DNA from 2 places in the Veillonella intestinalis genome. Region 2 is predicted to be linked to the other one. Evidence: a T-box and tRNA genes for the amino acid it is inferred to sense, from the RefSeq annotation. Region 2 holds a T-box; the other holds one or more tRNA genes.

Region 1 (15,595 bases), on a different contig from region 2:
CAAGGCATACCACCTACGATGTAATGTGGATGTGGGTTTTTACCCCCAAATACAACATGAGGCGTAACAATATCACGCTGTTTATCTAAGATATTTAAATAATGAGCTACCCCCATTAAATGAACTTCTGGTGGCAACAACTGATAATCAGGATGATCCCACCACTGAGCAGCAAAAATACCTAATTGTCCACTTTCAACAATTTTTTTAACTTTCCCTTGAATGGCTGCATAATAAGTCGCATTGCCTTTTGGGAACTCCTTAGGATAAGCAGACGTAGTAGACTGTGTTTCTGCAGGTTCAAGACCACTTAAATTATATGTTTTAAGCACCGTTTCTTGAAGCGCAGCTGTTTTAGCAGGATCAGCTTTTAAGGCTTCCACTGGGCTTACCCAGTCAAGGGCATGCAAGTGATAAAAATGCACAATATGGTCATGGGCATCTAAACAACTATGCATAATATTACGAATGTAATTCGCATTTTTAGGAATTTCAATAGCCAAAGCATCTTCCACAGCACGCAAAGAAGCTAGAGCATGCGTCGAGGTACATACACCACAAATACGTTGTACAAAGGCCCATACATCACGAGGATCACGGTCTTTGGCAACTAATTCGATACCACGCCAAGCTGTACCACTGGATAACGCGTCTTCTACTTTCCCTGTTGCTTCATCAACATTCACTTCTACTCGTAAATGACCTTCAATACGAGTAATCGGATCTACAACTACACGTTTCATTAGTGGCTACCTCCTTCATTCTTTGCCTGTTCTTCGGCCGCTTTCTTAGCATCAAGTTCTGCTTGATACTTTTTCTCTAACTGAATCGTATCATATTTATGTTTAGCCAAGGTTACCCCACCATGTGCGACAACTGCACCAAAAGCAGTTAAGCCTGCAATGGTACCAATTGTGTCAGCTGTAGTAATCGTATTAGCCACTTGAACTTGCGGCAACCGTTGATGGAAGTTGTCATTATCCCAGAAGCCTTTTTCACTACAACCAATACAACCTGAACCAGATTGAATTGGATAGGATAAACCGTTCCACCACCGTAAATTACCACAAGAGTTGTAAGTTACTGGCCCACGGCAACCCATTTTATATAGACACCAACCAGCTTTAGCACCTTCGTCATCAAATTTTTCCACAAAAAGACCAGAGTCAAAGAATGGACGACGATAGCATGTATCATGAATACGATTACCATAGAACTGTTTTGGACGTCCTTCCACATCAAGCGGTGGGATTTCACCAAATAGAGCATAGTGCATAATTACACCAGTCATAACTTCTGGTATTGGTGGACATCCAGGCACTTTAATAATTTTCTTACCTGAAATTACGCTGGAAACGGAAACAGTATTTGTAGGGTTTGGCTTCGCAGCCTGTACACCACCCCAAGCAGCACAAGACCCATATTCAATAATAAAGGCTACACCCTCAGCACATTCTTTAAGTACATCAACGAATGGACGACCACCTACCATACAATAGGTTCCATTGTCATCTAGTGGCACCCCACCTTCGACAGCCAACACATATTGACCTTTCTTTTCTGTCAATATTTTGTGTAAATGTGCTTCAAATGGAGCCCCAGCTGCTGCTGCCAAAGTATCATCATATTCTAGAGCAATCATATTCAAAACCACATCAGAAGCAAATGGTGATGTGGAACGAATAAAGGATTCGTCACAACCAGTGCACTCATGACCATGCAACCAAATTACGGTTGGCAACTCTTTCGTATCTGCTGCATCAACAACTTTATTCAATAATGTTGGTGGTAGGCCTAAAATGGCGGTCAAAGCCACACAAGTTTTCATAAATGTGCGGCGGCTGAGTTTACGTTCCTGGAATAATTTCCACAGACTATTTGTCTTTTCTTTCACAGGTGGACCCCCCTTGCTTGCAATAACTTTACTGTCCGTTTTTAAACATTTTAAAATTTTTTATCAAATAGTATTGATAGTATAGCACTTTCCGATTCTAATTTCTATAGAATTTTTCATAGAATACAACAATACTATTGAAAGTTAACTATAAGAGCTACAATTCTATTTAATAATTGAACGAATTAAGCCTTCTACTACTGGCGCTGGTTTGTACCCGGCAATACGATCTTTTTCTTTGCCATTTTTAAAACAAATCAATGTAGGGATGCCTTGAATATTGTATTTTAAAGCTACCTCTTTAAGAGCTTCCACATCAACAGTTACTACATCAAGATCATCTTTCATATCTTCGGCTAATTTTTCAATTTCAGGATTCATCAATTCGCAAGGTTTGCACCAGGTAGCCCAAAAATCAGCTACCACAACTTTCGAAGATTCTTTTAAAATGGTCTCCAAAGCTTCTAAACTTTCAATTTTTGTTACTGCCATTACTAATTCCTCCTTATACCTTATCCTCTTTGTATAGTTTTAATTGTATGCTTCTGGCGACAATGTTTAGTCAAAAAATAGTCTTTTCTATTTGATAATGACTAGACAAAATAAAACCGCCCCAAGGAGCGGTTTTAAGCAAGCAATCAATAAGCCGAGTTCTGTTCTGCTTGCGCAGTGGTGATTATCTTTCTAGGCCTATAGTTGCCTATAGGCTCAAGCGGCACAACCCGAAAGGTAGGCGGGCCACCCTTATCCCTTTCCTATTCGGCCTTGCTCCGGATGGGGTTTACCGAGCCAATACATTACTGCATTGCTGGTGCGCTCTTACCGACACCGTTCCACCCTTACCGCTAAAGCGGCGGTTTACTTTTCTGTGGCACTATTCCCTATGGTCTCCCACGCCGGACGTTATCCGGCATCCTGCCCTGCGGAGCTCGGACTTTCCTCGAACTTACGCTCGCAATCACCTTTCATACTTGCTACTTAAAGTCTAGCAGATACACCGATGAAGGTCAATTATCTTTTTCTCAAAATTAATATAAACAGATAGCACATCTAAAGTTATCGATTAAGCAAAGAAAAAGTCACTTTGCTTTTCACTAATATGAACTGCAACAGTAGTAATATCTTGTTCTCGCAATTTCATATCAATATGAGCCGCTAACAATGATGATGCTCCTACTTCAGTACCAAAATGTCCTACATCTGCCACTAACAAACCTAATTCTTTAGCCAGTTGCATATCATGATATTTCACATCACCAGTTACATATGCCTGAGCGCCTGCCTTAGCCGCTGCTTTAATAAACTCTGCCCCTGAACCGGTGCAAAGTGCTACTTTAGTAATCTGAGGTACTTTAGCTCCGCCAAAACGTGGCCGCCCCTGTGGGAAAACAACTTTAATTAATTCAATAAAATCTTCTAAGCTAAGAGTATCACCTAATTCACCAATTCGCCCGATGGTTTCTACCTTAACTGGTTCAGCTAATTTGTATACTTCATATGCCACTTCTTCATAGGGATGAGCCTCTTTCATGGCTTGAATGACGCCCTGAAGCTTAGCGCTAGGAACAATCGTTTCCAAACGATCTTCAGTTACTTTAGCAATTTCACCAACGGTGCCAATGTAAGGATCAGCCCCTTCTAGCGGCAAGAATGTGCCAGTGCCTTCACTCCTAAACGTACAATGGCTATAATTTCCAATATGCCCAGCACCAGCATCCCCCATCGCTTTTAATACTGCCTCAGTATGAGTTGTTGGTACAAACGAAACTACTTTATAGACACTATTCTCATGAACCACTTCTAAGCCCTTCACATGGCCTAAACCAATTTGAGCCGCCGCTAAATCATTTAAACCACCTGACGCTACATCTAGATTAGTATGCGCACTATACACAGCAATATTATGCCGAATTAGCTTCCATACTAAGCGTCCTAAAGCCGTTTCATCGGTCACTTGCTTTAAGCCCTTAAAAATAAGCGGGTGATGACTGACAATCAAATTACAGCCTTTTGCGATAGCTTCCTCAACGACCTCATCAGTAACATCAAGCGCCGTTAAAATGCTAGTAACTGCAGTTTTCTGTTGTCCTACCATGAGACCTACATTATCCCAACTTTCAGCTAAATGCTTAGGAGCTAATTGTTCTACAATATGACCAATTTGTTGTATCGTAACTATGCCTTGTAGATTGTCTGCTACTGTAGTTTGTACATTCACTTCGTCTAATATTTCACTCATAGTAAGGCCTCCAATTCTGCAATTTCTTTCTCCAACATCTTATATTTTTCTGTATTTGCTAGCTCAACTGACATACTTTGCAAAGCCGTTCGCCGTAAATGAATAAGTCGCTCTATATACTTTCCCCACAAAGAGGGGCGTTCCTGAGCCAATAAAGCCCCTACTGACCAAAGTAAGGAATCAGAAGATAAATTAGCGTACACATTCTCCATTCCTAGTTCTATATGATTTACATATTGAGGTAATCGCTCCAATTTAATAGCCAATAGGGCTTGATATAATTTCCCCATATCTTCTACTAAAATTTCTTTTGCAATAATATAACCCTTTTTTACTAAAAACTGCCGCAATTCTGCTTGTCCATTTTGAGGCTGCAACACATAGAAGTCTAATAGCTCTGGGCCTACTTCAATGATGTCTCGCATAAGAAAACCACCCATGCCACAAATCACAGCTCCTTGTAATTCACCCGTTTGAGTCACTTGTAAACCATCACCTAAGCGACAATCAACAACCTGTGTTAACCCCTGTTCTTTTACGTAGGCTTTAGCTGACTCTAAAGGCCCCTTGTGCACATCACCAGCAATAACTCGTTCAGCACGGCGCCGCTGTATTAATTCAACTGCTAAATAGCCATGATCTGTACCAATATCAGCAATTGCTTTAGCTTTAGGAATTAGCGTAAATACCGCTTCTAATCGGTTTGTTAATTTTTTAGTTGTCACAAATACTCCTTTGTATAATTGAACTTTATATACGCCATACTACTTTATATACCTATGAGGTTATAAAGATTATTATATCTCATACTAAATACTGCATTCTTTACTGTATCTATTGTAACATATTTACTAAGTAACCTAAAAAACCGCTTACACAACAATTGTTGTATAAGCGGTTTATTGTTAGAAAATGGTGGGCCCACCTGGGTTCGAACCAGGGACCGACCGGTTATGAGCCGGTTGCTCTACCCCTGAGCTATAGGCCCATAGGGAAATACCTCAGTATTCCACCAAATTATTATACACAAAATAACTTCTTGTCGTCAATGAGATTATAAGAAGTCTTTAATTTTGTCTCGTTTCCCTCGATTGCGAAGCTTTGTTAGCGCCTTTCCTTCAATCTGACGGATACGTTCACGAGTAACATTAAAATGTTGACCTACTTCTTCCAAAGTACGTGGTTTGCCATCTTTTAAACCAAAGCGCAACACCAATACTTGTTGTTCACGTTCAGTTAAGCAAGAGAACACGTCTTCAATCTGTTCTTTCAATAAAATATAACTAGCTGCATCATCAGGAGCAATAGCGTCTTGGTCTTCAATGAAATCACCTAAATGCGAATCTTCTTCTTCCCCAATTGGTGTTTCCAAAGATACAGGCTCTTGTGCAATTTTTTGGATTTCACGAACGCGTTCTACACTAATGCCCATGCCTTCTGCGATTTCTTCTGGCAATGGCTCGCGCCCTTTATCTTGTAATAATTGACGAGAAATACGAATCAATTTATTAATTGTTTCTACCATGTGTACTGGGATACGAATAGTACGTGCCTGGTCTGCAATGGCACGGGTAATCGCCTGACGAATCCACCATGTAGCATAAGTAGAAAACTTATACCCTTTGGTATAGTCAAATTTATCAACCGCTTTAATTAGACCCAAATTACCTTCTTGTATTAAATCCAAGAATAGCATACCACGCCCTACATAACGCTTAGCAATACTAACTACCAAACGCAAGTTAGCATCAATTAATTTCTGTTTTGCTTTTTCACCAGTTCGCATTTCTTTATACGAAGCATCTTCTTTAGCACCGGCTTCGATTTGTTGCGCTAATAAAATTTCTTCATCAGCAGACAACAATGGTACACGACCAATTTCTTTTAAGTACATGCGAACAGGGTCATCAATATTAACCCCTTCTGGAATGCTAAGATCTAAAGTAACCTCTTTAGCTTCTCGTACTTCATCATTTTCTTCTTCATCTTCAATAATATCATCGTCATCATCAGCTACTTCTACATCATCTGTGATAACTTCAATGTTACTTTTTTGTAATACTTCATACATATCATCTAGCTGTTCTGCCGTAAGCTCTACTTCTTCATGAAGAGCATCTGTAATTTCTTTACTGGTCAATGCTCCTGATTTACGTCCTTTTGCTAGTAATTGTTCTATGATTTCTTCTAACCGCGATTTAGTTTGCTTCTTAGCCACAATGCTCTTCCTTTCCTTCATAGTTGATCAAGTCCACTCCTTGATTAATGCCTGCAAATCTTGACAAACCTTTAATTCTTCAATAAACCGAGTATCTCCTGCCCGATTTAACTGATCTGCTAACACACTATGCGTTTTATACTGTTCTCGTAATGACTTCAAGCGCACTGCGCGTATATAGCCATCCAATTGTGCTTCATTAAAGTTCGTTTCACCTATAACCATCAGGCGACCGTAAGCACTTCTTTCTTCATCAGTAAGCATTTCCTCCAACGCAACATCTTGTAACGCCCCTGACTTACTGAGAAGTTCTCCTGCTTTTTTAAATAAAGCTTGATACAAAGGATTGGTTATATCCTCTAACGGTAAGTAGGCATGAACTCGTTGCCAAGCTAACGGATCTGTTATCGCTATGGCTACCAGTCTATCTTCTTCCCCTATAGTCGCTACCGATACAGTAGTATCAGTAGTTGACTGTGGCAATGTAACATCACCTTTTCCTAAGTACTGCCTAAACATACGATAAATCGTACTATTATCAAGCCATAATGGCAATGCCAACGCCTTTAGATAGTTCTCCCGTTCTATCTGATTGTTGGTAGCGCTAATTAATGGAAATACTTCTTCTAAAATCGCTTCTTTACCACTCGCCGAATTACTATCATGACTTATCAAAGCACTGTTCAAGTAAAATTCAAATGGTGAAACTGCCTTCGCTACCAATTCTAAAAAGGCTTCTGGCCCATGATTGCGCACATAATCATCTGGATCTTTGCCATCGGGCATAGCCACCACACGCACTTTAAATTCCGTATCTTGTAATAGCTCAATAGCTCGACGCGCTGCTTTCTGCCCAGCATTATCCATATCGTAGGCTAATACAATTTCTTCAGCTTGACGAATCAATAATCGCCCCTGATCCTTTGTATATGCCGTCCCCAATGACGCTACTACATTAGTAACGCCACAATTATGAGCACCTATAACATCCATATACCCTTCTACTAAAATGACCTGTTTTTTCTCCCGAATAGTTCGGTACGCTTTGTCAAAAGCAAAGAGCATATGACCCTTATTAAATAATTCATATTCTGGTGAGTTTAAATATTTAGGTGTACTATCATCTAGTACACGACCACCAAAGGCAACAACTCGACCTTTGCCGTCACAAATAGGAAACATAACACGATTACGAAAATAATCATATAGTTTTCCTGATTCATTTCTACGGCATAGCCCACATTCAACTAATAAGCTGTCATCAATGCCTCGTTCATGAAACGCTCGATATAATCTATCCCAACTATTGGGCGCAAAGCCGAGCTGAAATCGTTCAATAGTTTCTTCGGATAAACCACGCTTTTGAAGATATGCTAGCCCTGGCTTTCCCATCTCCGTTTTTGTCAAACAGTTATGAAAAAATGTGGCAGCCAATGCATTTACTTCATATAATTTATCCCGATGTTCTTTTCGCGCTAATTCCGCCTTAGTCAAATTCTTTTCTGGCAAAGCAATACCTGCCCGATTAGCTAATTGTTCTAAGGCCTCAGGAAAAGACACCCCATTATACTTCATTAAAAAACTTATTGAATTACCTGTTTCATGACATCCAAAGCAATAAAAAAAGCCCTTTTCTGGGTTCACACTAAAAGAAGGGGTCTTTTCATTATGAAAGGGACAACATCCCCAATAATTCTTACCCTTCTTCTTCAGCGTCATGTGCTCAGAAATCACTGACACAATATCATTTGCGTCTTTTATTTGTTCAATTAATTCAGCATCAAAGTGTCGACTCATCTCTTCACATCCCATAAATAAACTTCTCTGCTTATATATTTCTACAAAGGATATTATTTCTCCTGCTATGTCAAGAAGATTTTTTTCAATATCTTTATTTTTAATCTGCAAAATTTTTATGCTAATTTCGCAATTATAAAGAAATTTGCACTTTATTTGATTATATCCTGATGTTATTCACACGGAAATCTATTGTACTTCTTTTTACTATTAAATTGCAAGATATAAAAAAAGACTACAATTGTCCATCTCCTTATGACGTTTGCCATAGAGTTTTCAATTGTAGTCTCTAAACTACTCGTTGTATTCAATTTGTTATATATCACATAGTTATACACTGCAATATATAGTTTATTGTTGAATTCATGCTCAATAGCTACTTGTATATAAACGGCAACTATTATTTAGCATAATCTACGACTCTAGTTTCACGAATGATTACTACTTTAATCTGACCTGGATATTCTAATTCAGATTCAATACGTTTAACCATATCGCGTACTAATAGAGTAGCTTCTGCTTCACCCACTTTATCTGGTTTAACCATTACGCGGATTTCGCGACCAGCTTGAATAGCAAAACATTTTTCAACACCATCAAAGGACTCGGCAATTTCCTCTAATTTAGTCAAACGTTTTAAGTAGTTTTCAAGCGTTTCACGACGTGCCCCAGGGCGTGCTGCTGAAATTGCATCAGCCGCTGCCACCAAGACAGCTTCAACAGATTTAAATTCTTCATCCCCATGATGAGCACCAATACAATTTTGTACCAATACACTTTCATGGTATTTTTTAGCCACATCTACACCAATCTGTACATGAGACCCTTCCATTTCATGGTCAAGTGCTTTCCCTAAGTCATGAAGTAAACCGCCTCGTTTAGCTAATGTTACATCGCAACCTAGTTCAGCTGCCATCATACCAGCTAAATGAGCCACTTCAATAGAATGTTTCAACACGTTTTGACCATAACTTGTACGGTATTTCAAACGACCTAAAATTCGAATGATTTCAGGATGTAAGCCATGTACATCGGCTTCAAAGGTAGCCTGCTCACCAGCATCTTTAATAACTTGGTCAACCTCTTTACGAGCTTTACCAACCATTTCTTCAATGCGGGCTGGATGAATACGACCATCCACAATTAGTTTTTCAAGCGCAATACGCGCTACCTCACGACGAATTGGATCAAATCCAGAGAGGATAACTGCTTCAGGGGTATCATCAATGATTAGATCTATACCTGTTAAGGTTTCTAGGGCACGAATATTACGGCCTTCACGACCGATAATTCGCCCTTTCATTTCATCATTTGGAAGAGCTACTACGGATACCGTAGACTCTGCAACATGGTCTGCAGCACAACGCTGAATAGCGGCTGCAATAATTTCGCGGGCATTCTTTTCCGCATCTTCCTTCGCCTGTTGTTCTAAATCTTTAACAAGGACCGCCGTTTCATGACGAATCTCTTGCTCTACATTGGAAAGTAAAATTCCTTTTGCTTCCTCAAATGTCATGCCAGAAATACGTTCTAATTCTGCCATCTGCTGATCGTACAATGCTTCTGTACGCTCTTTTAAAGCTTTTGCTTCTTGTTCTTTTCGATGCAACGCATCTTCTTTCTTTTCTAATGATTCTAATTTACCATCAAGATGTTCTTCTTTTTGAAGAATACGTCGTTCTAAACGTTGTAATTCATTGCGTCGATCTCGGTTTTCTTTTTCTGCTTCACCACGAAGTTTATGAATTTCTTCCTTAGCTTCTACTAAGGCTTCCTTTTTCTTTGACTCAGCCTCGCGTTCTGCATCGGCAATAATTCGCGCTGATTCTATCTCAGCTTGCTTCAGCTTACCTTCAGCAATATTCTTACGCATCATGTAACCAACACCAAGACCGATGAGCACCATTACAACTGCAATAATGCTATACTCTAAAATAAGATTCACCTCCTCATTATAAAAGTGAGAAGCCCACCTAGGCTTCTCCCAGATTGCCGTCTATTTCATATACATTTGAAAATTGCCCACTACTGTGAGACTACTATAATTGTAGTCGGTCATGAAAAGACTGTCAAGAAAAACTCTATATAGACTATTCATAGTGAGCTACTTGTTCACAGATACTTCGGATTGTTCCTAAACCAAATCCACGATTTTTCAAAAAATTCATAACTTTTTTCTGATTTAACCGCTCTTCTTCTGGCCAACCTTCTTCATACCAAATTGGTTCACTTATGGCAGTAGGGCTTAAAAAATGGCGTATTACCAACCTTAACGCAGGTTCTAATTCATTATACTGACCTAATTCACTACCTACTGTTAACCCCCGCTGAAACATCTTATTGCGTATATATTGCACGCTATATTTAGCTTCAGCCATATAGAATTGTAATACATCATGCGCCAAGCGCTCGTCATTAATATAATCTAATTCTTCCAATCTTTCTAATACTATATTAATTAATTCATGAGTAACGCCTTTACGCTGTAATTTTTGCGTCAATTCTAAACGACTCAAAAAACGAGGAGCTAAGAAGCGCATAGCTTGGTCCATAGCGGTACTTTCAGTATATTCTGTATCACTTTTTTTAAATGCCATATATGCGCTACCTTTCCTCTACCTCACATTATTATAGTATGCTAATTTTTATATTAGTCTTCCGTCAATTCTTCCCCTACTACATCAAATGATTCTGGTTCTGCCATTAATGTATCACGCACAATCTTGTCGATTTCTTGCGCAATTTCAGGATGAGTACGTAAATAATCTTTAGCCGCTTCCTTACCTTGCCCCATACGTTCATCATTGTAAGAATACCAGGCACCGGATTTTTTAATGATTTCCATGTTTGTACCAATATCAATCAAAGTACCTTCATAAGATACACCAGTACCATACATTAAATCAAATTCAGCCGTTTTAAATGGAGGAGCTACCTTATTTTTTACAACTTTAACTTTTGTACGACTACCAACGTTTTCATTATTTTGTTTAATCACTTCCCCTTTGCGCACATCAAGGCGGATTGTGGAGTAGAACTTCAATGCACGGCCCCCTGTAGTTGTTTCAGGATTACCAAACATGATGCCTACTTTTTCACGCAACTGGTTAATAAACACAACTACAGTGCGCGATTTACTAATAATCCCTGTTAATTTACGAAGGGCTTTACTCATTAAACGTGCTTGTAAACCTACATGAGCATCACCCATTTCGCCTTCAATTTCAGCCTTTGGTACTAGAGCCGCAACGGAGTCAACTACAATAATATCTACCGCACCACTGCGCACTAAGGATTCAGTAATTTCTAACGCTTGTTCCCCATTATCTGGCTGAGATACTAATAAATTATTAATATCAACCCCTAAATGACGAGCATATACTGGATCTAAGGCATGTTCCGCATCAATAAACGCAGCAATGCCGCCACCCTTTTGAGCCTCTGCAATAGCATGCAAAGCAACTGTCGTTTTACCAGAGGATTCAGGCCCATAAATTTCAATAACACGACCTCTTGGGAAGCCACCAACGCCAACAGCTAAATCAATAGCCAAACAGCCTGTTGAAATAACTTCTACATTCATGCGGTCAGTTATATCCCCAAGACGCATAATGGCGCCCTTGCCATAATCTTTTTCTATCTTCTTCAACGCATTATCTAAGGCTTGTTCTCTACCGTCCATGATTGTTCCTTTCTTGACCGCTTACGGTCTTTACACTATATATCCTTGTACTAGATAAATATATAAAATCTATTTAAATTGAATGACTCATCAAATGTTATAAGATACTTTATAGCAAGTATCTCGCCAAATTACTTGAGCCACTCAAACTAAATCAATACGAGTAACATAACTTACGCTTTACCAGTAATCGCCCGATATAAATAATATAACGCTCGTTCTGCTGTGCTTTCACGAATACTATCACGATCACCAATAAATTCATTCTTATAAGCCACTGTGCCATTAGGTCCTGCAATACCAATATAAACTAACCCTACTGGCTTAGTTGGCGTTGCTCCACCAGGACCCGCAATCCCTGTTGTAGATACACCATAAGTTGTACCAAGTAAGGTCCGTACCCCTATAGCCATGGACTTAGCCACTTCTTCACTGACTGCACCAAATTCATCCAATTCAACTTGAGGTACCCCCAGTACTTTATGCTTTACTTCATTAGAATAGGATATTACCCCACCTTGCACATAGGCACTACTACCAGGTAATTCGGTCAACCGTTTACCTACCAAACCACCAGTACAAGATTCAGCCGTTCCTACAGTAGCCCCCATAGCTAATAAAGCATCCGTTACAAGTTCTAACATAGACTTTTCTAAGCGGCGCCCTAAGGCATCACCTAAACGATCTTGCAAAATCCCATCCCAAGGTGCTAGTAAAGCTTCTGCTTCCTGTGATGTAGCTGCACTCGCTGTAATTCGTAATTCAATATAACCATTTTTAATTAAAAAGGCTATTGTTGGGTTTTGTTGTGCTTTTACCAAATCCATTAAGGCCGCTTCTAGGGCTAATTCACGCATGCCATATACAGCATACCGATGCGACAGTACAACGCCTTGACCACCAAATTGGCGTTCTAAATAAGGCCGTACCGATTCATTAAATACAGCCTTCATTTCAGCTGGTGGGCCTGGTAATAAAATAAAGGTAGTGCCTTCTGATTGCACGGCTACACCTGGCGCTACACCACGACTATTAGCCAAAGCTACACTATTAACTGGTAGTAGCATTTCGCGCCGACTGGGCTCTGGCATATCCCAGCCTTTATTTCTAAAAAATTCTTTCACAAATTGTTCAGCCTCTGGGTTAAGTTCTAATTCAACCCCAATCGCCTTTGCCAAAACCGGCCGAGTAATATCACCTTGCGTAGGGCCTAAACCACCGGTACAAACTACAACATCAGCCCGTTTAGCAGCAGCTTTAAAAGCCTCTTCCATACGAGCCGGATTATCACCAATTGTTGTTTGAAACGCTACCGTATAACCTAATTTATTAAGTTCCTGCGCTAACCAAGCTACATTCGTATTAATAGTATCACCCAGTAATAGTTCAGAGCCTGTGGAAATCAATTCTACAATCATACCTGGCCTCGATTCTTTTAAAATGCCCTTGAATCTGTTTATTACCTATTCAGACTATCCTTAGGCGTTTATTGTTTTATGCTTCGCTTCGCACTTCAGCTACTACATCGTAAGAAAAACCCTGTACGACTGTAACTGGTACAATATCGCCAACGGCTAAGCCTTCACAATCTTCAATATACATGTTGCCATCTACATCAGGTGCTTGGCACTCCAAACGGCCTTTAGCTAAGGTATGACCTTGTTCATCTTCGCTAATTTCTTCAATAATAGCTTCATGAGCCGTACCTTCTAGATTGCGATTGTTCTCTTCAGAAATAGCAGCTTGAATTGACATCAACGTATGATAGCGCTCTTCCTTTACTTCTTCTGCTACTTGATCAACCATAGCTCCAGCTGGGGTACCATCCTCTTGTGAGTAAGTAAATACACCCATATTATCAAAGGCCACCTCTTTTACAAACTCGCAAAGTTCTTCAAATTGCTCATCTGTTTCACCAGGAAAGCCTACTATTAACGATGTACGTAATGTCACATGACTAGCTGTATTACGAACCTTTGCCAATAATTTCACAATATCAGCTTTACGATCCTTACGGTTCATACGACGTAAAATATCATCATTAATATGTTGTAATGGCAAATCAATATAATTGCAAATCTTTGGTTCTCGCACAATAATATCAAGTAATTCATCAGTAAAATATTTAGGATATAAATACAGTAAACGATACCATTGAATGCCCTCTACCTTCACTAATTCTTCCAATAATTCAACCAGCATCGGTTTGCCATTATTCAAATCAGCACCATAGCTCGTAGTATCTTGTGCAATAAGATTAATTTCTTTAACCCCCATAGCAGCTAATCGTTCTACTTCCTCTACAATGGACTCAATAGTACGACTGCGGTACGAACCACGTACCTTAGGAATGATACAGAAAGTACAGCCATTGTCACAGCCTTCTGCAATTTTTACATATGCACTATAGGTTGGCGTAGTCTGCATGCGAGGCATTCGTTCATTGTAAATATTAGTGATGGAATCCATTATACAAATACGCTTACCTTCATCAATAGCAGCAATGGCTTCCATAATGCGATTCCAAGAACCTGTGCCAATTAAAGCATCAATTTCAGGAATTTCCGCAAATAATTCTTCTTGATACTGCTGACTTAAACAACCGGCCACAACTAAACCTCGACAAGCCCCAAATTGCTTAAATTCACTCATTTCAAGAATTGTATTTACCGATTCCTGCTTTGCCTTTTCTATAAAAGTACAAGTATTAACAATAATAATTTCAGCCTCATCTAAAGCTTCTGTAATCTCATAGCCATTATCCTTTAGTACACCTAGCATAATCTCAGTATCTACCAAGTTTTTAGCACAGCCTAAACTCACATAGCCTAACTTCTTACTCATTATATATCCTTTCTAAAACGCACTTGACTAATCCATTTATTTAACAATACTTTTTTGCCATCTTCGGTGTAACCACCTTCAGTATTCCATAAAGCCAATTCACGGCCTAATGAATCCACTGGTTTAGGAAGTTCTGGGTTAGTATATACATAGTAAAATCCATTATCATCTAATAATTGTGCTACTTGTTTAGACAGTAACCACTTAACTAAGCGAGTCGCTTCTTCCTCATTACTTACGCTTTGCAACATGCCTACCCCTGTTAAATAATAGGGCGTACCATCAGCAGGAAAAATAATTTTTACTGGGTATTTGTGCTTCGCATATTGTAAGCCATCCGAATAGTTACCAATTCCTAAATCAGTTTCTCCAAGAGCCGCTAAGCGCACTGGTGTTGATAAAAATTTAGCATATTGCACGACATGAGGCTTCAATTCTACAAAATACTGTAATCCTTTTTCTTCCCCATCCATTTCAACAAAGCTATACAAAATATTCGCTGCACTACGAGACGCCACAAAGTCAGTCATAATAACAGCCCAGTCACCAGGTAAAACTAAAGACTGCCAAGCTGTTACATAACGTCCCATACGATTATAAAAGGCTTCACTTTGCGCAAATATTACGGGGTCATACCAAGTACCAACCCAAAGGGCATCATTATTTTTAAATCGATCTGAAATTTCATCGACCCCTTCGGTTAAAACGGGTTTCAATTGATGATACTTAACGCCAATGTCTAAATTATCACGCGTAGTCAACACAAGATCACCTTTTTGATCAGAAATAGGCAAGGTCATACGTGTTGCCATCTGTTCTTCAGTGAGCGGTAACATCCGTAAGCGCACATGATATTGCATTTCATATTGCTGAGCCAATAAGGTTGTCAAATTTGTAGGCAAATCGGAATAAATTGTCAAT
Region 2 (15,595 bases):
AATTAAAAGGTATGTTCTACACCTACAACATAATGACGGCCAGGCATAGCATACGAACCAATTGTAGTCGATGGCTCTACTTCATAAGCCTCATTTGTCAAATTAAAGGCTTGTGCGTATACCTTTGTAGCCTCATTAATTTTATAATTTACATTCACATCCCAGACAAAATAAGAGGAGTCAGAAAATTGTGTTTCTGAACGGCCTGTTACATACTGGAATAAGTTATTAACTGACCAACGATTCTTCTCATAAGAAAATTCTAAACTATAGCGATTAGGATTGCGGTTATCAGTTGCATTTACATAACCACTACCTGTATCTTGGCGAACTTTCAAATAACTGTAGCCAGCTCTTACTTTCCAAGCTTCATCCAGACGATAGGTAGCGCTTAGATTCAAACCTTGTCTTTTTTCACGATTTACATTTTCATAATAGCCTGGAATATACGTATTATTAGGGCCATAAGAACCATTTACCCAAGAAAGTGCATTTTTCAAACGACTATTAAATACACTAGCAGATACAGTCAATCGATCTGTCACATCACTATCAATACCAAGCGTTACCGTCTGTGATTTTTCTTGTTCTAAATCAGGATTGCCACGCCAAAATTCGGTAGCAGCATACAACATCTTAAGAGTTGGGTTATTTACTGCTTGGCCCCAAGAAATATACGCATGGGTATTGTCATTTAACTTCTTATTTAAGCCAATGTGAGAAGCAAAATCGCCACCAAACATATCTTGGTGCTCATAACGAGTTCCAAAATTAGCCGTCCAACCACGACCTAATTCCCATTTATCTTCTACATAAACTGCTTTACTTATCATAGAACGATCAAAGGCAACACCGTTATTTTCCTCTTTAATATGTTCTTGGTTATAAGTCACACCACTAATTAAAGTATGATTTCCTAATTGCCAAGTCTTCTGCCCTTCAATGCCATCCATAGATAAATCATGACTATACGAACTAGAGGTAGAACCAGAGCCAAAATCACTTACTTCCGTATTTCTATATGCGCGAATAAAAGTTCCAGAATCACTACCAAAGTTATATGTAACGCCATAACTCATATCAGTAGTCTCTTTTACATTACCTGCACCAGTAACAGTTCCTAAGAGAGGATTTTTCAAGCGAATTCCATAACCATCTTTCTTTTCAATGCGGCTAAAATCTAAACTTAATAAGTCATCACCTATGTAACGATCATAACGAGCAGTCCATTTATCACGATTAATATACGTATCAGGAAATTCATGCGTATTGCCACGATAGTCCTTGTAGTCTATGTTATCGCGACGTTCTTTTGTATATGATACAAAATACCCATTCTTTTCATCTCCACCTTGAGTGATAATAGTTCCTTTGCGATGCCCCCAACTACCTAATTCACCACGAACTGTTGTCTGCTGTCCCATTGTTGGAGTCTTGGTGATAATATTAATAACACCAGCTACGGCTCGCTCACCATACAACGCAGAATTAGGTCCTTTTACTACTTCAATACGTTCAATATTATCCATAGGAATCTGATCAATATCAATAGCATTAGAAGCACCAGATACCACTAAATGATCCCAGTTCATCTTACGACCGTTTACCATAACAAGTACTCGCGTGTCACCATTTAATTCAGGATATGCGGCAAAGCCTTTCTGAATTACAGGTACATTATTAGCCTTTAATGCATCAGACACTTGATTATAATTCCCTTGCTCAATTTCTTTCGCCGTAATAACTGTTGTATCTGCTGGCACATCTACTTTTTCTTCCGACAGACGACTAGCTGTTACCAATACTACTTTACCTAAATCTTGTAAATTTGCTTCATCGTAATTAGCAGCCCACACACTACCGCTTGTCGCACTCACAACTAAGGCCGTTAATACTGCTTTACTTACTGTACTGCGATGAGTAAATTTCATGATACCTCCTAAGTCCTAATACACTAATACGTGAATACACTACACTAAACTACCAATTAATTAAAAGGTATGTTCTACACCTACAATATAATGACGCTCTGCCATAGCGTACGCACCAATTGGTGTACTATAAGGTTCTACCTCATAAGATTCATTAGTTAAGTTAAGCCCTTGCGCATATACTTTAGTGGAATCGTTAATTTTATAACTTACATTTAAATCCCAAGTAAAGTAAGAGGAATCAGTATAATAAGCAGTTGAACGACCTGTTACATATCTAAAATCATTCGATACATACCAGCGATTCTTTTCATAGGAAAGTTCTAAGCCATAGCTATTAGGATGGCGGTTTTTTGAATCATTTGTCATACCACTACCTTCATCAATTTTTTGGCGAAGGAAATTATAAGAAGCACGTACCTTCCATGCATCATCCAATTTATAAGTAGCACTTAAATTTAGACCTTGACGCTTTTCTTTATTAATATTGTAATAAACAGTTTTACTAATGCTATTATTCCACTCCCAATCCAAAGCATCTTTTAAACGGCTTTCATAGATACTAGCAGATACTAATAAACGATCATTTACTTGACTATCAACACCTAATGTTACGGTATGTGATTTTTCTTGTTTCAAATCAGGATTACCAAGCCAATATGGGGAATTAGCGTATAACATTTTCAAAGTAGGGTTATTTACCGCTTGCCCCCAAGAGATATAAGCATGGGTATTCTCGTTTAACTTCTTATTCAAACCAATATGTGAGGCAAACTCACCACCAAAAATGTCATGATGTTCATAACGAGTACCAAGATTAGCTGTCCAACCTTGGCCTAATTCCCATTTATCTTCAATAAAAATAGCCTCATTATCTGTGCTCTTATTGAAGCCTACTCCATCATTAGTTTCATCAATTTTTTCTTTATTGTAGCTAACACCACTAATTAATGTATGGTCACCAATTTTCCATGTTTTTTGCCCTTCTAAACCAAGCATAGATAAATCATGTTCATATGGTGTGCCTGCAAAAGGTGCATTTGCTTTTTCAGTATTGCGGTATGCTCGAACAAAAGTCCCAGAGTCAGAACCAAAGTTATAGGTAACACCATAACTCATATCTGTAGTTTTACTCTTCATGCCAGCGCCATAAGCGGTCCCATTTAATGGATTACTCAAGTAAATGCCGAAACCATCCTTACGATGACTATAAGAAAAATCAACTGTCATACGGTCATCATCAAAATAATGGTCATAGCGAGCTGTTACATTATCACGATTAATGGAACTGTCAGGGAATTCATAGGAATTGCCATTGGCTGCCTTATAATGGTAATTATCTCGACGTTGTTTGCTATATGATACAAAATATGCATCATTTTCATCACCGCCTTGAGTAGTAATACCGGTTTTCCAATATCCCCAGCTACCAACTTCAGCTTTGGCAGTGGTTTTCTGTCCCATACTGCCTTCTTTGGTAATAATATTAATAACACCAGCTACCGCACGTTCACCATATAAAGATGAATTAGGTCCTTTAACGACTTCAATACGTTCAATATTTTCTACAGGAAATTGATCAATATCAATAGCGTTATTATCACCTGATACAATTAAATGATCCCAGTTCATACGACGACCATTTACCATAACAAGTACACGGGTATCACCATTAAGCTCTGGGTACGATGCAAAGCCTTTCTGTACCACTGGCACATTATTGCCTTTCAATGCATCTGATACACTATTGTAATTCCCTTGCTCAATTTCTTTCGCCGTAATAACCGTTGTATCTGCTGGCACATCTACTTTTTCTTCCGACAAACGACTAGCTGTTACCAATACTACTTTACCTAAGTCTTGTAAATTGGCTTCATCGTAATTAGCAGCCCACACACTACCACTTGTCGCACTCACAACTAAGGCTGTTAATACTGCTTTACTTACTGTACTGCGATGAGTAAATTTCATTTATTTTGTTCCTCCTCAAAGCCTTGAGCAATTTTCTCTAAGGCATCCACCACACGACCGTTGCCATTATTCACATCTGCAAAGGGCACCGCTATAATTCGCCCTCCTTGAACCGCTCGCATATTGCGCAAATTTGGATCCGCTTTTAACTCAGCAATAGCTTCTGCATCACTGACTGTGCGATTTCCTTGGCTTACAGTCACATACACAATTACATCAGGATCAAAGGCCAACACACGTTCAGGCCCTACAATCGAAATTTGTCGGTTCGTCAAATTATGACCACCCGCTTTTTTAACAATGTCATCTACAAGATATACTGGCCCATACAAACTATAAGTACTATGTCCATGAGATTGTAAAATAATAACATTAGGCTTATAGGACCAAGTATTCACTCGCGTAGACACGACTTGCACTCGCTGTTGTAACTCTGCTTTATAGGCACTTGCCTTTTGTGGGACTTGAAATAATTGTCCCATATCATCAATAAAGGGATAAATTGTACTCTCTAAGGTTGGCTGATTCTTACGAATCGTAGCCGGTACAATATATGCACCAATATTTCGTTCATACCACTGCCGCACATCACCTAAAGCGGCTGGTGTAAAATGATGCGACCATCCCATTAATACATCTGGTTGCATCGCTAATACTTGCTCTCGACTAGGTACATAGCTATTAGTAATTAAAGGTAACTTGCTATATATATCACGATACCGCGCCGGTTCTTCACCATAAGGAGCTACCGTTCCCACAATACGATCAGCTAACCCTAAATCAATGAGTAGTTCCGTTGCACCTGGATAAGTCACAATCACCCGTTGTGGTGGCTTTTCATACGTAAAACTCATCAAATTAGCATCGCTATCTACATTTTGAATCGTAATACCTCGCTGCTGTTCATCATTATTACCCACTACTTGCCAATGCCCATTGGTATAAGCAAACCAAGTAATTAAGCTTAAGCAGAACATCAAAAACAGACCTATGCAGCGCCGACTCCACCGTTCCCAAACACCAATCATAGTTGACCACCAGAATCAAATCTCTCAAATGCTCGTTCACTATTCCTTTGAGCTAATGACCTATAAACTGATTCTTCCGCACTATAGCGTAACGGCTGTCGTTCATAAGTAACCATAGGGATGCCATCTTCATGATAAGAAACTGTACTAGACACTTCGTATACCTCACGAATTAATGGCTCACGCACAATCTCATGTGGTGTCCCTTGCGCTACTAATTGACCTCGTTTCATAATAAAAAGTTCATCACAAAATAGAGAGGCCAAATTCAAGTCATGAAGTGCTGCTATAACACCAACGCCCAATCCTTTTATGACTTCCAATAGTTCCAACTGATAGGTAATATCTAAATGGTTCGTTGGTTCATCTAAAATCAAATACTCCGGTTCTTGGCAAAGGACGCGCGCTAACATAACCCGCTGCTGCTCACCCCCTGATAAGGAAGCAAAACTTCGATGTGCTCTGTCCCACATTCCTACCTTGCGAAGGGCTTCCATCGCCAAATTCACATCATCTTCCGTATCATCTTCAAATCCTTTTTTATAAGGGGTTCGTCCCATCATCACAATTTGCCATACAGTAAAATCAAAGTTAATTGTATGAAACTGTCCCATCACACCAATTCGTTTAGCTGCTTCACGTAAAGGAATTTGTTCTAATGGCGTTTCATCAAATTGTATCCGCCCTTGCTGCCTAGAAATGACTCGATATAAATGCTTTAATAAGGTAGATTTGCCACAACCATTAGGACCCATAAGTCCTACAAATTTATCAGCCGGAATCGTAAGGGATAATTGGTTTAAAATCTGAGTATCTCCTACATGATAAGTGAGGTTCTCTACTACAATTTGTTTCATAGATACCTCCTAACTACCAAAATTCCGACTTGTGCCAAAAAGAAGTTTCATAAATAATGGCGCTCCCATTAGTGCCGTCAAAATACCAATTGGTAAATCACCAGTCGGCAATAATACTCTCGACAATAAATCAGCCAACACTAAAAATATAGCGCCGCCTAATGCAACCACTGGCAGTAAACGTTTATGACCAACCCCAACAACAGCACGTGCCATATGAGGAATCACTAGCCCCACAAAACCAATAATGCCACACTGTGAAACTAGCACACCTGTCAATAAAGCCATGCACGCCATATAGATGTAACGCTTACGAGTCGCATTAATGCCTAGTGTAACTGCCATTTCTTCACCTAATAACAATGCATCTAAGGCTCTTACTTGCGATAAGAAATATACAGTCATACCACCTACAACAATAGTCGGCCAAAATAGCATGGACCATTTCGCATCAGCTAATGAACCCATAGTCCAAAAAGCTGCGCTTTGCATCCCTTCCGCATCACCAGCCATATAAATAATAAAATTGGATAAAGCTGTACATAAAGCACTCACTACAGCCCCTGCTAATACTAGTTTCACTGTAGAAATACGCCGTCCCATACCGGCTAACGCCATAACCGCCAGTGTAGCTACAATGGCGCCACCAAAGGCCCAAATAGGTACGCCTACATTAGCAGCGCCTAATAAAAAACCTAATAATATCGCCATAACAGCCCCTACCGAAGCCCCCGAAGCAATCCCTAAAATAAACGGCTCTGCCAAAGGATTTTGCACCGCAGCTTGCATAACAGCCCCTGACAAGGCTAACCCTGCTCCTACTAAAGCGGCTAATATAACACGAGGAATGCGAATATCCCACACTATATCAGTCATAGCTGGTCCTATTGCCTCTGGTATAGGTGTATTCATTATTTTTCCAGTAATTACAGTCAACACATGACCTGCAGGTATAGTTACACTGCCCAATGCAACAGCTCCTATAATTGAGCATATTAAAAGGGCAGTTAGAACCGATACGGCCCAACTGCCCACTGTTTCAGTGCGATGCTTCGTAGCGGTTTGTAACTCTTGCAGGCGTTGCTGACGTGTTATTATTTCAACGTCGTTCATCAACTACCCTCATTTCGCTTATGACATAAAAACAGGTCAACAGAATACGTCTTTGATTTCATATAGCACATATATTGTGCTAGTTAATCGAGCTTGCTTAAGCTCTACTGAAATCGTTGCGCAGTGCTAACCTTGTCGAAAGAGGCCAAATTTTTGGCTACAAATATTACATTATCTTATGCTACTTAGCATATTTATATTTTAAGATTTCTAAACTAAATTTAATGATTTACAATTACAAATTGAGAAACATTATCTTTTATCACTTCAAATATTTTATAGTAAATACAATAAGCTGTCAACAAAAAACTCCAAAAAGTCCATGTAACGTACTATATAATTATTTACCGTATATAGTAAGTATACATATAATAACATTTAATATACATTCTAATTCCAGTCATCTGCTGAGATTCCAGCTATCTAACAAAATTTAATATTATAGAACACATCGCCATTATTAAACAATCACACCCCTATTACTACTAAACCAGTATGACGCGATTACTAAACAAATATGAGGCTATTACTAAACAAGTATAACTCTATTTTTAAGCAAGTATGATGCTATTTCTAAACAAGTATGGCGCTATTTCTAAACAAGCACTGCCCTATAATAAATAATGACTCCACCAACTATAAACGATAAAAATATCAAAAACAGCGAGTAGATTTAGATACTTATATCTCATCTACTCGCTGTTTAATAATCGCCCCTACCGGACAAATTTCATAACAGTCTCCACAACCAATACAACCCGCTTCAATAAAAAATTGTTGTGGCTTTTCTATGATAATCTGCACAGGACAATCCATGGCACAAGCGCCGCATTTCACACAGCGCTGGCCATCAATCTGAAATGTAAACACATATGTATTTGTATCTGTCATATATTCTCTGTAAGTTAAATGCCTTACTTCTCCTCTGCACGCAATACCAAACGAATCATTTGTGCCACACCATCTTCATCATTAGTAGGCGCTAAAAATTTAGCCGTTGCTTTAGCCGTTGCTTCCCCATTCATCATAGCAAAGGAAACTCCTGCATAAGCTAGCATAGTCAAATCATTATTACTATCGCCAATAGTCATCACTTCATCTGCAGTAAAGCCTAAGGACTCTGCCAAAGCTGCTACGGCACGCCCTTTACTAATACCTGGCTGCACAAACTCTAAATTGCCTTCACTGGATTGAATAATTACAAAACGATCATCCTCTTTAAAATGTTCTAAAATTGCGTTTTTCTTCGCCTCTGTACCATAAAAGAGCTGTATTTTTTCTAAATCCATGCCAGTATCAACAATATGGTCTCGTAAATTAGGAACCATAGTACGACTCGCTTTCATGAGAGGTACTAAATGAGGTGGCAAATTACTTGCAAAGGCCATCATACCTTCTGTTTCACCATAAATTTCTTTACCACCATACGCTTCAATATACACGTCAAAAGGCAATAATTCATCAAGCAAACGTAAGCCTTCCGCATTACTAAACGATTGATGAAACACAGTGGTCGTTTCACCCCCGTCTCGCTTCAATACAAGCGCACCATTGCTGCAAATATAATGGTGAATCTCCGGTATACGATGAATTACTTCACCCATTTCACCCCAAGCACGGCCACTCGCTACCGCTACCGTTATACCTCTTGCCATAGCTGCTTTTACAGCCGCTACTGTTTCATCGCTAACATGTTTGTGTGTATCAACCAAAGTTCCATCCACATCAGAAACAATAAGTTTGATAGGCTTTTTTAATTGTAAATCTGCTACTGAACCTGGTAAACTAGCCTGTTTTCCCTTTTGTTCAGCCGCTTTAAACACAGCCGCTTGATCCTCTATATTTATGGAATTTATTTTGTCTGTCATAGTCATCTCCATTATCAAATGAGTACATCTAGTACTTACATCATCTAGTACTTACATCATCTAGTACTTACATCATCTAGTACTTACATCATCTAGTACTTACATCATCTAATATTTATATCCACTAATACTTAATAATAGCTAATATCCATACTCTACCTATTATTTACTACCATGCAAAAATACATACAAAACTATATATTTTCTAAATCAACTACATCTATCAATATCAATATAAATATATTATATCACATTAATACAAATGACCATGTGGCGAACCCCTCACCCCATAAATACTTATAAAAATTTCTCTCTAATTCCATTATATTTGAACACAAAAAAGCCCCTTAGAGCCTCTTGCTACGACTTTTTAAATCTTTGATTTAAACCTGAGCAAAAGAGGAGCCTAAGGGGCTTTTCTCTACCAATATTATCTTATTAAGAGAAATCCTTTATAAGAATTTTATTTACCTAACACATCTGCACAGCGATGACATAAGGTAGGATGTTCAGCATCCTTACCTACTGTATCACGATGAATCCAGCAACGTTCACATTTTTCAAATTCACTTGGTTTTACAACTACACTCAAATGACCTTCTTCGGTAGCTACAGCTTCAGCTGGCGCATTATTACGGCCTTCAACAAGTTGTGCTTCACTTACAATGAGAAGAGCTGCTAAATCACTTACTTGTGCTAATGTTTCATACGCTGCACCATCAGCATAAACAGTAATGGACGCATCTAAAGAGTGACCAATAACTTTATCTTGACGAGCCGTTTCAAGAGCTTTAGTCAACTCACCACGAAGTGCCAATACTTGGCTCCATTTTTCAGCTAATGCCGCATCATAATGAGCTTCATTACCAGTTGGCCAATCTTCAAGCATTACACTTTCACGCATACCGTCTTCTTTAGGCATATATTGCCATACTTCTTCAGCTGTAAAGGACAGTACAGGTGCTACCATACGAACTAAAGTCGTTACAATTTCATACATAGCAGTCTGCGCACTACGACGAGCCACAGAAGTTGCTTCTTCTGCATACATTGTATCTTTTAATACATCTAAGTAGAAGGAACTCAAATCAACAGTACAGAAATTATGAATTGTATGATATAAAATATGGAATTCATAGTTTTCATACGCTTCCGTAACTTTACGACGTACTTCTTCTAAACGAAGAAGTGCCCATTTATCGATTTCAGATAATTGATCATAAGCCACTTTATCTGTATTTGGATTAAAGTCATCTAAATTACCTAGCAAGAAGCGGAACGTGTTACGAATCTTACGATATACTTCGGATAACTGTTTTACGATGTCTTTAGACAAACGCACGTCACCTTGGTAATCAGCTGAAGATACCCAAAGGCGCATTACATCAGCCCCATACACATCAATGATGTCAGATGGTGCCACTGTATTACCAACCGATTTAGACATTTTACGGCCTTCACCATCCACTACGAAACCGTGAGTTAGTACAGAGTTATATGGTGCTTTACCAGTTGTAGCTACACCGGTTAACAAGGATGAGTTAAACCAGCCACGATGTTGGTCAGACCCTTCAAGGTACATAGCGCATGGTACATCAAGGTCCTCATTTTCAAGTACACCCGCCCAAGAAGAACCACTATCGAACCAAACGTCCATGATATCTGTTTCTTTGCGGAATTCATCATGACCACAATGAGGACATGTGAAACCTTCTGGCAATAATTCTTTTTCAGTATGATTCCACCAAGCATCGGAGCCTTCTTTAGCCACCCACGCTTGAACAGACTTAATCGTGTCATCGTTGATTACATAATCACCACAGGATTTACAATAGAATACTGGAATTGGCACGCCCCAAACACGTTGGCGAGATACACACCAGTCCCCACGGTCAGCAATCATATTATAAATGCGGTCATGACCCCATTTAGGAATCCACTGTACTTGATTATCAATTACGTCAAGCGCTTCTTTACGATAGCCATCAACGGATGAGAACCACTGTTCTGTCGCACGATAGATTACAGGATTTTTACAACGCCAACAATGTGCATATTGGTGACGAAGAGAACCTTTGTGAAGTAACGCACCATTATGCGCTACAATTTTCAAAATAGGCACTTCTGCATCATGAATTTCTTTGCCGCCTAACGCTTCTTCGGTATCACCATAACGACCATTATCTACAGCACTTACATAGGTGCCCGTTGGATCTACAAACGATGTGATTTCAAAATCAACTTTACCTGCTTTTTTATAAGTCTGATATACACCAAAGTCTTCTTCACCGTGAGCAGGCGCTGTATGAACACAACCGGTACCAGCTTCAAGGGTTACATGGTCACCTAAGAATACAGGCACTTCGCGTTCAATGAATGGATGTTTGAAAGTAGCTAATTCTAAATCAGCCCCAGAGAAGGTATTAAGTACAGTATAGTCTGCTACTTGAGCATCTTTTAATGCATTAGCTACCAAATCAGTAGCCATCAAGTAATATTCTTCACCTACTTGCACCCAAGAATATTCTAATTCAGGGTTCACAGAAATTGCTTGAGATGCTGGCAATGTCCAAGGTGTAGTTGTCCAAATAACAGCATAGGCTTTTTTAGTATCTACATCAGCTGGTAATGTACGTTTTAATTCATTAACATACGCATATTTTACATAAATAGAGAAGGATTTCTTTTCTTTATATTCAATTTCAGCTTCTGCTAAGGCTGTTTCACAATGAGTACACCAGTATACCGTTTTTAACCCTTTGTAAATATGACCACGCTTAGCCATTTCACCAAAGATGCCAAGTTGTTTAACTTCAAAAGCTGGTTTCAAAGTCAAATATGGATCTTCAAAACGACCAAGTACACCGAAACGAATGAAGTCTTTCTTTTGATCTTCTACACACTGCAAAGCATATTCTTTACATTTAGCACGTAAATCAAGAGGACTCATTTCATGACGATTAAGGCCTGTGTTTTTAATAACCGCATGTTCAATTGGCAAACCATGCGTATCCCAACCAGGAATATAAGGTGTGTAATATCCCTGCATAGTTTTATATTTCATGATAATATCTTTTAGTGTTTTATTAAGGGCATGGCCAATATGAAGTTTACCATTAGCATATGGAGGGCCATCATGCAATACAAACGGCTTATTTCCTTTGCGCAATTCTAAGCGTTTTTCATAAATTTTATTATCTTCCCAATATTTCAAATATTCTGGTTCTCGTTTTGGTAAGTTGCCGCGCATTGGAAATTCTGTAGCAGGCAAATGTAATGTTTTACCGTAATCCATAAATAAACTCTCCTCTCAACTAATAAAAAAAGCGCTCATCCCCGAAGGGACGAACGCTATAAGTCCGTGGTACCACCCTACTGACTCCATATGGAGCCACTCACGCATATAACGGTGCTCACCGATAAATTTAACATTTATATGCTCCCAAGTGATTCGTCATTTCTTCATTCGCTGAACTCACACCATCCATCAGCTCGCTGAGAACTACCCGAAATGACCGTCTTCGTCATCGCATGTCATATACAGTTATCAAAATAAGTCTTACTGTCAAGGACAGTTGACCAACTCATAGTAACTTTTGTTATAGATAGAGTATAGATAAGGGACTTCGTTTTGTCAAGTAGGTTTATGATTATTAGTGCCACAAAATTTATCAGGAACTTCAAAAATGTACATTTTATCAAAAAAGAGTATAATAAAATCATATTAATACGAACTACTTACTATTTACTATGTAGTACACCTTACTATGTAGTACACATTACGATAAACTACTCTATCTACAAAGGAGGACGCCTATGCCCGCCTGGCTACGCACAGATTATATCTGTTTTTTCGGGGCTTTTCTATCGGCCCTTGGCATGAGCCAATTAGCACCACTCTTACCTCTTTATTTACATGATATGGGGGTAACCGCCACCAATGAAGTGGCCTATTGGTCTGGTCTAGCCATGGGCGTAACCTATCTCGTAGTGGCTTTTGTATCTCCCTTCTGGGGGCGCCTAGCCGATCGCAAAGGACGAAAAATTTCCTTACTCCGTGCTAGTTTTGGCATGATGCTTTGCAATCTTTTGATCTGTTTTGTCCAAACACCAGAGCAACTTGTATTCGTCCGTTTTATACAGGGCCTTGTATCTGGCTTCTTTTCCGCTTCCGTTACCCTTGTAGCTTCTGAAACGCCAGAACATAAAATGGGATGGGCTTTATCAGTCTTAGCCTCCTCAAACTTAGCCGGTTCACTCTTAGGACCTCTTATTGGTGGCTACTTAGCCGGTCTCTTTGGCATTCGTACAAGCTTCTTTGTCATCGCTTGTTGCCTAGGAGCTGCCTTTTTACTCATTTACTTTTTAGTCCACGAAACCTTTGAACCACAACCAGAAAAGGTGCCTCATAGTTTCAAAGAATTATGTAGCCAACTCCCTCATTTGCATGAGTTATTTATTGTCGCCGCATCTACTTTTATTTATGCCCTTTCCATCATGTCTTTACAGCCAATTATTACGGTCTACTTAAATGAAATTATGCCACCCCATACACCTCATTTAGCACTTCTTGCAGGAGCCGTCTTTGCTGCTACCGGTTTTGCTCAAATGTTAAGTAGTTCCTTCATGGGGCGTTGGATTGATCGCATTGGTCCCCGTCGCATTCTTATGGGATCGCTCATTTATACAGCCATGATGACTATTCCCCAAGCCTATGTTACAACGGCTTGGCAACTCGGTGTCTTACGCTTTCTCACAGGACTGGGTCTAGCCGGTTTACTGCCATCCTTAAATACATATATTTCTACTCACTCTCCCAAACATCTATCAGGACAAGTATTCTCTTATAACCAAACAACTCAATTTTTAGGCTATTTCATGGGCTCTGTTGGAGGCGCTCTCTTTATGGGCGAATTTGGCTTTACAGCCCTATTCTGGGGCACAGGCCTACTCTTCTTATTAAATGCCCTATGGGTATATACAAAATTAAAGAGCTAACACAAAAAGCAGCCATATGGCTGCTTTTTTTATAATTCTGTCCCAATATATGCTGCTAACGCTACTATAGTCGCTTCATTACGACGATAGTAAGTCCATTTCCCATAACGAGCGGACTCCAACAAGCCTGCCCGCTGCATTAAGTCCAAATAATGCGAAACGGCGGATTGCGAAATGCCTAATTTATCTTGAATACTCCCTACACAGACTCCTCCTTCAAATGAGTCGCCCTCAGGAATATGAAGTCCCTGGGGTGGAAAATATTTAGTCGGCTCTTTGAGCCATTGCAAGATTTTTAAGCGACTTTCATTAGATAAAACTTTAAAAATGTCGAGTAATTGTTTATCATTCATACTTTTATTATATCTTATCTTCTAGATATGTCAATCTAATTTATCGAACTTAGTCAATATAGTGGCTTAATAATTACTTTCTAATTACTACTTTTTTCCCGAGCTAAAATAAATATGGTCGACAAAATCAATACAAAGCCAATAATATCACTCGTCATAAATTGACTCCCCAAAACAAGCCAACTCAATAATGCCGCTGAAATAGGTTCAATAGAAGACAAAACAGACCCTTTAACAGCACCAATGCGCCGCACCCCTTCTAAATACGCATTAAAGGAAACAATGGTGCCTAATACAACTACATTGAAAACACCTACATAAGTCCACATATCCCAAACACCAGGCACATCAAAAGGTGACGCAATCATTGCCGTCACAAGACCAGAAAAAAGCATAGCAAAACCTACTACAGGCCCTGTACCGTACCGCCGTAATAAAGGCACTGGTTGTACACTGTAAATAGCTACTGCCACAGCAGATAAGAGCCCCCAAAATAATACCCGTTCATCAATGCCGGCAAATTCAAAATTACCATGAAAAGCTATTAAAGCTGTACCTATCATAGCCAAGACAACACTAATACCCTCGCCCCAAGTAGGTAGCTTAAAATAACGAACTGCCATATACACAACAATCATCGCTGGTGCCAAATATTGTAAAACGGTAGCAATCCCAGCCCCTGCATAGTAAATAGAACGGAAATAAGCATATTGGCAAAGAGCCATACCAAATAAACCAAAAACAAATAAACCAATCACATGATAGGGTGTTTTAAATATTTGAAAAATATGAACACGCCCTTGATAAAAAGCAGCTAATACCGTAACTACACCTGACACTAACAGACGCACCGTTAATAGCCACTCTGGACTAATAGCCCGTTGCTGTTGTAAAAATTGTGCCGATATCCCCGACAAGCCCCATAAAATACCACCGAATAAAGTAAGGGCAATCCCTATTGTCTTTTCTCTATCCATCATGCCCTCCTCATCTTAAATAATTTATAAAAACGACCGGCATTTGCCGGTCGTCTTTTTACGCTATTTTATTGTAACAAATAGTGCTCTATCTCGCAAATATAAAGTTCACCTTGTATGTCTTACCAAGTACTTCAGTAACAAAACCTTGCCAGACTAAGCGCCTACTTTATAACTTAGTCAACTAATTTCATAGCGACTTTTACAACAACTTTTAATACTTTACTTGGTTCATCATTGACAGCACAGCAAGGGCGATGAATATCTTCTGGGAAGAAGATTGCATAAGAACCCGCTTGAGCAATAATATAGCCTTCATCAGCTAATCCTTGCTCGTAAAAATACAAATCCTTGTCATCATGTGCTTCTACCACTGGTTCAGTTTGGCGATCTGGTAAAAAGCCCATTTTTTCCTTGCCTTCAATAACAAACTGCACATCTAAGTACTGCTTATGTGCTTCAGGGCGAGTTTCTTCAAACTTCTTTGTAGTTACTTCTT

What was found. The T-box of region 2 lies ahead of ileS (isoleucine--tRNA ligase). A T-box ahead of a tRNA ligase gene usually reads a tRNA of that ligase, here a tRNA-Ile.
Region 1: it encodes a tRNA-Ile, which carries the amino acid that the T-box ahead of ileS (isoleucine--tRNA ligase) is inferred to sense. The anticodon was not compared.

Annotation. Positions count from the first base shown of each region.
Region 1 covers NZ_CALPCB010000009.1:87,519-103,113, reverse strand. The annotation lists gene NFR27_RS08625 (nickel-dependent hydrogenase large subunit) at 1-743, opposite strand, end outside; gene NFR27_RS08620 (hydrogenase small subunit) at 743-1,894, opposite strand; gene trxA (thioredoxin) at 2,060-2,386, opposite strand; RNA gene rnpB (RNase P RNA component class A) at 2,521-2,869, opposite strand; gene NFR27_RS08605 (Nif3-like dinuclear metal center hexameric protein) at 2,958-4,073, opposite strand; gene NFR27_RS08600 (tRNA (adenine(22)-N(1))-methyltransferase) at 4,130-4,858, opposite strand; tRNA gene NFR27_RS08595 (tRNA-Ile) at 5,047-5,121, opposite strand; gene rpoD (RNA polymerase sigma factor RpoD) at 5,188-6,351, opposite strand; gene dnaG (DNA primase) at 6,379-8,148, opposite strand; gene rny (ribonuclease Y) at 8,549-10,093, opposite strand; gene NFR27_RS08575 (regulatory protein RecX) at 10,239-10,745, opposite strand; gene recA (recombinase RecA) at 10,799-11,830, opposite strand; gene NFR27_RS08565 (competence/damage-inducible protein A) at 12,004-13,248, opposite strand; gene rimO (30S ribosomal protein S12 methylthiotransferase RimO) at 13,325-14,674, opposite strand; gene NFR27_RS08555 (extracellular solute-binding protein) at 14,674-15,595, opposite strand, start outside.
Region 2 covers NZ_CALPCB010000001.1:143,318-158,912, reverse strand. The annotation lists gene NFR27_RS00750 (TonB-dependent receptor plug domain-containing protein) at 3-1,931, opposite strand; gene NFR27_RS00745 (TonB-dependent receptor plug domain-containing protein) at 1,992-3,902, opposite strand; gene NFR27_RS00740 (ABC transporter substrate-binding protein) at 3,899-4,930, opposite strand; gene NFR27_RS00735 (ABC transporter ATP-binding protein) at 4,927-5,787, opposite strand; gene NFR27_RS00730 (FecCD family ABC transporter permease) at 5,797-6,900, opposite strand; gene NFR27_RS00725 (4Fe-4S binding protein) at 7,582-7,791, opposite strand; gene NFR27_RS00720 (HAD family hydrolase) at 7,815-8,768, opposite strand; gene ileS (isoleucine--tRNA ligase) at 9,232-12,063, opposite strand; T-box leader at 12,106-12,305, opposite strand; gene NFR27_RS00710 (MFS transporter) at 12,585-13,766, shown strand; gene NFR27_RS00705 (ArsR/SmtB family transcription factor) at 13,796-14,119, opposite strand; gene NFR27_RS00700 (DMT family transporter) at 14,200-15,099, opposite strand; gene NFR27_RS00695 (NanQ anomerase/TabA/YiaL family protein) at 15,273-15,595, opposite strand, start outside.